Regions from separate parts of the Bradyrhizobium sp. AZCC 1719 genome, predicted to be linked through region 2. Evidence: riboswitches for the same ligand, from Rfam matches in the RefSeq annotation. Region 2 holds a riboswitch; the other holds the start of a gene.
What was found. Region 2 has a riboswitch for cobalamin ahead of metE (5-methyltetrahydropteroyltriglutamate--homocysteine S-methyltransferase). Riboswitches for the same ligand answer to the same signal wherever they lie in the genome.
Positions count from the first base shown of each region.

Region 1: linked by a shared signal. The riboswitch ahead of V1292_RS10160 (TonB-dependent receptor) and the one ahead of metE (5-methyltetrahydropteroyltriglutamate--homocysteine S-methyltransferase) in region 2 are both predicted to bind cobalamin.

Region 1 is NZ_JAZHRU010000001.1:2,147,790-2,151,198, reverse strand. Features, by position in the region: gene V1292_RS10170 (ABC transporter ATP-binding protein) at 1-526, opposite strand, end outside; gene V1292_RS10165 (FecCD family ABC transporter permease) at 523-1,566, opposite strand; cobalamin riboswitch at 1,701-1,898, shown strand; gene V1292_RS10160 (TonB-dependent receptor) at 2,012-3,409, shown strand, end outside.
Region 2 is NZ_JAZHRU010000001.1:2,609,175-2,612,583, forward strand. Features, by position in the region: gene metE (5-methyltetrahydropteroyltriglutamate--homocysteine S-methyltransferase) at 1-1,447, opposite strand, end outside; cobalamin riboswitch at 1,562-1,775, opposite strand; cobalamin riboswitch at 1,909-2,126, shown strand; gene V1292_RS12350 (ribonucleoside-diphosphate reductase subunit alpha) at 2,241-3,409, shown strand, end outside.

The DNA.
Region 1 (3,409 bases), 460 kb from region 2:
GCGGATCGAGCGAGGCGGTCGGCTCGTCGGCCAGGATGATCGGCGCCTCCACCGCGAGCGCACGCGCCAGCGCCACGCGGCTGCGCTCGCCGCCGGACAACTCGGTGACGCGGCGATCGCTGAACTCCATCACGTCGACCGCCTGCATCGCGCGCAGCACGGCCTCGGCGTCTTTCGGCGACAGCCGCGCCGGATCGGTTGCGCCATGCGGGTAGCGGCCGAGCGCCACGATATCGCGCGCCGGCAGCGGCCAATGCACGAGATGCCCCTGCGGCAGATAACCGAAACGTTTGGCGCGCTCGCGCAGCGGCAGCGAGGCCAGCGCATCGCCGCCGACCGCGATCTCGCCCTCGGAGGGGATTAGCCCGGCCAGCGCCCGCAACAACGTCGTCTTGCCGGCGCCGTTCGGGCCGACCAGCGCCACCAGGTGTCCCGCCGATAGCGCCAGCGAAACGTCCTTCAGCACGACGCGGCCGGCGAGCCGCACGCCGAGTCTCCTTGCGATCAGCAGCGCGGCCTCGCTCATGCGACGCCTCCGCCGAGCGCGCGGCGTTCGCGCATGATCAGATAGAGGAAGAACGGCACGCCGATGATCGAGGTCAGCACGCCGACCTTGATGTCCGACGTCGAGGGAATGATGCGCACCGCAATATCGGCAGCTAGCAATAGCGCCGAGCCTGCGAGTGCGCTCGGCACCAACAGCCGCCCGGGATCGTGGCCGATCAACGGCCGCATCAGATGCGGCGCGACCAGGCCGATGAAACCGATGGTGCCGGTGACGGCGACCGCGCCGCCCACACCGAGCGCGACGCCCGAAATCACGAACAGCCGTAGACGCCCGACATCGACGCCAAGGCTCTGCGCGGTTTCCTCGCCCAGGCCCAGCGCCCGAAAAGCATGGCGCTGGCTGAACAGCATCAGCGCGCCGGCAATGATGAAGGGAAACGCCAGCATCACATGCTGAAAGCTGCGGTCCTCCAGCGAGCCGAGCAGCCAGAATGCGATCTCCAGCACCACGAACGGATTGCTGGAGAGGTTCATCACCAGGGCGGTGGCGGCCCCCGCAAAGCTCGAAATCGCCAGCCCCGACAGAATCAGGATCAGCAAACCCGCGTTGCGGCCGGCGATCGAAAGCAGCACGAACACCGAAGCAAACGCCGCGACGATCGCGGCGACCGGGAGCGCATAGGAGCGGACGTCGGCCAGCCCGAGCGCGATCACCAGCACTGCGCCGAACGCGGCCGATTGCGGCGCGCCGAACAGCGAGGGCGAGGCCAGCGGATTGCGGAGCAAACCTTGCAGCGATGCGCCTGACAGCCCGAGAATGGCACCGATCGCCAGCGCCAGCAGCATGCGCGGCAGGCGGATCTCCCGCACGATCACCTGCGCCACCTCGCTGCCGCCGCCGAACAGCGCTTCCGCCACCGCAAGCGGCGACAGCCGCACCGGACCGATGCCGAGCGAGATCAGCGTCAAGAGCACCACGAGGGCAGCAAGGGCTGCCGTCGCGCCGATCCGCCGGCGCGCGGCTTCCTCATTGGTCAGGGTTACGGCCTCAACACTCATCGATCGTCCTAAAGCAGGTTTACCCGCCCCGGTACAGGTGGCGGGCAGACGTGCTCATGCGGCAAAAATAGCGCACTCGTCCAGTGAGGATCGCCGGACGCCCCGGGGCGCATTGACTCGGACTTTGACAAACTTCTACCATAGTTCCCGACGGTTCCCGTTTGGGGATCAAAAGGGAATGCGGTGCGGGGAAATCCCCCAATTCCGCGGCTGCCCCCGCAACTGTAAGCGGCGAATCCTTCGTCATGAGCCACTGGGCATCTCGGTCCTGGGAAGGCGACGATGGGTAACGACCCGCGAGCCAGGAGACCTGCCGTCAGCCGTGGTCACACGCGAAGATGTCGGTCGGGGAGTACAGACATTAGCTTCACCTGAGCTGCTCAAAGCACATGGTGAGACTTGGTTCGCTGTGACGTGCCACTGACGTCATACCGAGGTCCAAGTCATGTCTTTCACCAACACAGCCACGCGGCGGCGCGTCTGGCTTGCTTCCAGCTTTCTCATACCGATCGTATCGCTCGGCATTTCCGGCGCAGAGGCGCAGACGCCGGCGTCCGAACAATTGCCGCCGATCGAGGTCACCTCGCCCGGAGACCAGAACAGGACGCGCGCCAAACCGACCTACGATGAACCATCGACCTCGCGCCGCGTCGTGCCGGCGGCTGCGCCATCGAGCGGCACGAGACCCGCAGCGGGGACCGGCTCGAACGTCCCATCGCAAAGCGTTTCGCAAGGTGTGGGCGGAGCTGGCGGCCGGCAATTCTCCGGCATCGTCGGAACATCTTCGACCGTGATCACGGCTGAGGACATCGCGCACTCGCCGGCGCAAACCGTGCAGGAGATCATCGCGCAAACCCCGGGCGTGCAACTGACCAACCTGTACGGCGGCGTGAACGGCGCCGGGACCACGGTCGACGTCCGCGGGTTCGGCGCGTTCGCCACCAACAACACGCTTGTTCTCATCAACGGCCGCCGGCTCAACGACATCGACAAGGCCGGCGTCGATCTTTCAACTATCCCGCTTCAGTCAATTGAACGCATCGAGATCACCAGGGGCAACAGCGGCGCAGTGCTTTACGGCGACAACGCAATCGGCGGCGTCGTCAATATCGTCACCAAGACCGGCGTCGGCGGTCCGCCGGTCTCGATCCGCGGCGAAGCCGGAGTTGGGTCCTTCAACCAGCGTATGGCCTCTGTTTCGACTGCGTTGAACTCGGGCCCATGGTCAGCCTCGTTCTATGGCAACGGCGTCAAGTCCGATGGATACCGGGTGAACAACGCGCTCGATCAGCGCAACGGCATCGGCAACATCAACTACACCACCCCTGGCCTCACCGCATTCCTGACCTTATCGGGCGACGATCAAAAGCTGGGCCTCCCCGGCGGCCGCTTCGTTCAGCCTTCCATCGGACTCGACGAACTGGCCACTGACCGCAGAGGCACCGGCACGCCCTTCGATTATGCCAACAAGCAGGGCGCCAGCGCCACGGCCGGCTTCACCAAATCGCTTTGGAACGGCGCGGAACTCATCGTCGACGGCGGCGTGCGGGAAAAAAAGCAGCAATTAGGATTCTTTGGCACGAACCCGGGCTCCAGTTTCGCATCCACTTACGTCGATGCGAATTTGCTGACCTGGTCGATAACGCCGCGGCTGAGCGTCAAGAATACGATATTCGGAATTCCGTCGTCGATTCTGACCGGAATCGATTATTACGATGCCACCTTCCACCAAGATCGCGGCGCATTCAAAGGCCTCACGCCGTTTCACAGGTACGATCTGGCGCAGCAGACGCTGGCCGGCTACTGGCAGCAATCAATCGGCCTGTTGCCGACGACCGACTTC
Region 2 (3,409 bases):
TGACGTCGGCGGTTTGCGGGAACGAGCCGATGGTCGTGGTCGGGAACGCCGGCAGGTTGAAGCGCTCGCGCTGGACGGTAGCGCGTTCAGCGAAGATGCTGGCGCGGAAGCGCATCGGTTCATCGATGCTGGCAACGCGTGCCGCTACCTTCGCATCGTGAATGCGCGGCGACGCCTTGCGGGAGGTCGCCGCCTGATCCGATGCCTTCAGGCTGGCTTCGACTGCTCTGCGGTCATCGGCGAGTGCCGTTCCGAGCGTGGCCAGTTCCTCGAGCTTTTGTATCGAAAACGCCAGCCAGCTCTTGATTTCGGGATCGAGCCCGGTCTCCAGTGCCAGATCGATAGGGACATGCAGCAGCGAACAGGAGGGAGCGATCTGCACGCGATGCTTGCCAAGTTTGGCGATCACGGGCTCGAGCCGATCGAGAAGCCGGCTCAAATCCGCGCGCCAGATGTTACGGCCATCGATGATTCCGAGCGACAGCACGCGGTCATCAGGGAAGCCGGCAAGCTCGTCGATCTGCTCCGGCGCGCGCACGAGGTCGAGATGCAGGCCGGCGACGGGCAGGGATAGCGCGGTGTCGCGGTTGGCGCCGAGCCCGCCAAAATAGGTCGTCAGCATGATCTTGAGCTGCGGTACGGCGCTCGCGATCTCCGCATAGGCATAATGCAACGCCTGCTGGGCGACGATGTCGAGGTCGAGCACCAGACACGGCTCGTCGATCTGCACCCATTCCGCGCCCCGGTAGGCAAGTTCGCGGAGCACCTCGACGTAAACCGGCATCAAGCGATCAAGCAGGGACAGCGGATTGAAACCGGCATCCTTGCTCTTGGCGAGTTTGAGAAACGTGACGGGGCCGACCAGCACGGGGCGGGTTTGATAGCCCAGCGCCTTGGCTTCCTCGTATTCCTCGATCGGCTTGCGCGAGGCGAGAGTGAACTGCTGATCCTTCGCCAGTTCGGGCACCATGTAGTGGTAGTTGGTGTCGAACCATTTTGTCATCTCGAGCGCCGGCACGCCGTGCGCGGCGCCATGTCCGTGATGGGCATGGCCGCAGCTCGCCTCATGCGGCTTGCCTTGCGCGCCGCGGGCCATCGCGAAGTAAGTCGCAAGCGAGACCGACCCGCCGTTCCAGCGATAGATCTCCGGGATTGCGCCGACCATCACTGATGTGTCGAGCACCTGGTCGTAGAACGAGAAATCGTTCGACGGGATCACGCTGACGCCGAGCTTTTTCTGGCGCGCCCAGTTGGCGGCGCGAAGGCCGACGCCGGTTTCGATCAGCGCCTTCTCGTCGGTTGCGCCCGACCAGAAACACTCCAGCGCGAATTTCAGCTCGCGGCGCGGACCGATGCGCGGCGTGCCGAGGGAGGCAACGGAAAGTGAAGCAGTGGAGATGGTGGAAGAAGACGTAGCTTTGGAAGAAGTAGCATTGGAAGTAGACATTGGCTTAACCCCAAAAGTTGGGGGCAAAGGCCGAAGTGACACGTCTGGATTTTTCGCGGACGGCAGAGCGCGCGCGGAAAATCGCAACCGCACCACCGGGACACCCCGCCCGAGGACGTGTATGTTGTCGAGGCAGGTCTCCTGGCTCGCGGGTCAATGCTGCTGTCCGGCCTTCCCGAAACCTTGCGAGGTCTCAGTGACTTTGTTGGACAGCGGCTCGCCGCTTACAGTTGCGGGGGCAGCTCCGGCTTTGGCTTTTCGGCCGCACCGGCTTCCCTCTTAGCTTCGGAAGAACGTCTCCCGAAGAACCACGACGGGTCCACTTATCGGCAACGCGGCAGGCGCGTCAACTCGACGACATTCACCGGTGCGTTGTGATCGTTGTTCACAGCCAGAGGGTTCCGTCGCCGAAATTCTTGCACATCGCCCGCTCGCCCCATTGACAGCCGCATCCGAATAACACCAGATATAGCCGTCACGGTCCGCCATGGCCCAACACATGGTGGCTAAGAGGGAAGCCGGTGATCGCGCGAAAGCGCGAAAATCCGGCGCTGCCCCCGCAACTGTAAGCAGTGAGTTGCTCCCGAATCTTACGTCACTGATGCGGCATCGCATTGGGAAGACACGGGAACAACGGCGACCTGCGAGCCAGGAGACCTGCCGCGACACCGAAGAAAACGTCCACGGGCGGGGTGTCCCGGCGGCGCTTGCAGATTCGTGCCCGCGTTTTCGCGTGGGCTAAAGCTGTAGCGTCTTCAGACATCCGGCCCCAACACCATCACGGGGTCTCTTGATGTCACTCTCTCTCGATCGCGAAGCCAACGCCGCTCCATTCATCCGACTGCGTCCCGAATCGCTTGCCGCCTCGGAAGCGCAGCCGCCGATGCAGGTGATTCGCCGCAACGGAACGGTCTCGAAATTCGACGCGAGCAAGATTTCGGTGGCGATGACCAAGGCGTTTCTCGCGGTCGAGGGACATGGCGCGGCGGCCTCCCGCCGCGTGCATGAAATCGTCGAGCAACTGACCGCCGAAGTCGTCGGTGCGCTGTCGCGCCGGATGAGCGAGGGCCGCACCTTTCATATCGAGGACGTGCAGGACCAGGTTGAACTTGCCCTGATGCGCAGCGAGCATCACAAGGTCGCGCGCGCCTATGTGCTCTATCGCGAGGAACGCACGCGCCAGCGTGCCGGACAGGACGTGGCCAAGGCCGCCCCTCCATCGGGGAAGCCCTCGTTACGTGTCACGCTGGCCAGCGGCGCGCAGGTCCCGCTCGATATCGCGCGGCTGACGCTGATCATCGAAGAAGCCTGCACTGGTCTCGAGGGCGTCGGCGCCACGGCGGTGCTCGCCGAGACGCAGCGCAATCTCTATGACGGCATCAGCGAGGACGAACTGGCGCTGGCGTCGGTGATGGCCGCGCGCACGCTGGTGGAGCAGGAGCCGAACTACGCCTATGTCAGCGCGCGGCTCTTGCTCGACAAGCTGCGCACCGAGGTGCTGTCTTTCGTGCATGATACGCCGACCAGCGCGTCGCAGGCCGAGATGGCCGAGCGCTACGGCGAGTACTTTCCGGCCTATATCAAGGCCGGCATCAACGCCGAACTGCTCGATCCCGATCTGGCACGCTTCGACCTGAAAAGCCTTGCTGCCGCGTTGAAGCCGGAACGCGACCTGGCGTTCCAATTCCTGGGTCTGCAGACGCTGTACGATCGCTATTTCCTGCATGTGCACGGCAACCGGATCGAGCTGCCGCAGGCGTTCTTCATGCGCGTCGCGATGGGGCTGGCCGTCCGCGAGATCGACCGCGAGGCGCGCGCCATCGAGTTCTACGATCTGTTATCGTCGTTCGACTTCATGGCCTCGACCCCGACGCTTTTCAATTCCGGCACGCTGCGGCCGCAATTGTCGTCCTGCTTCCTCACCACCATCGCCGACGATCTCGACGGCATCTTCAAGTCGGT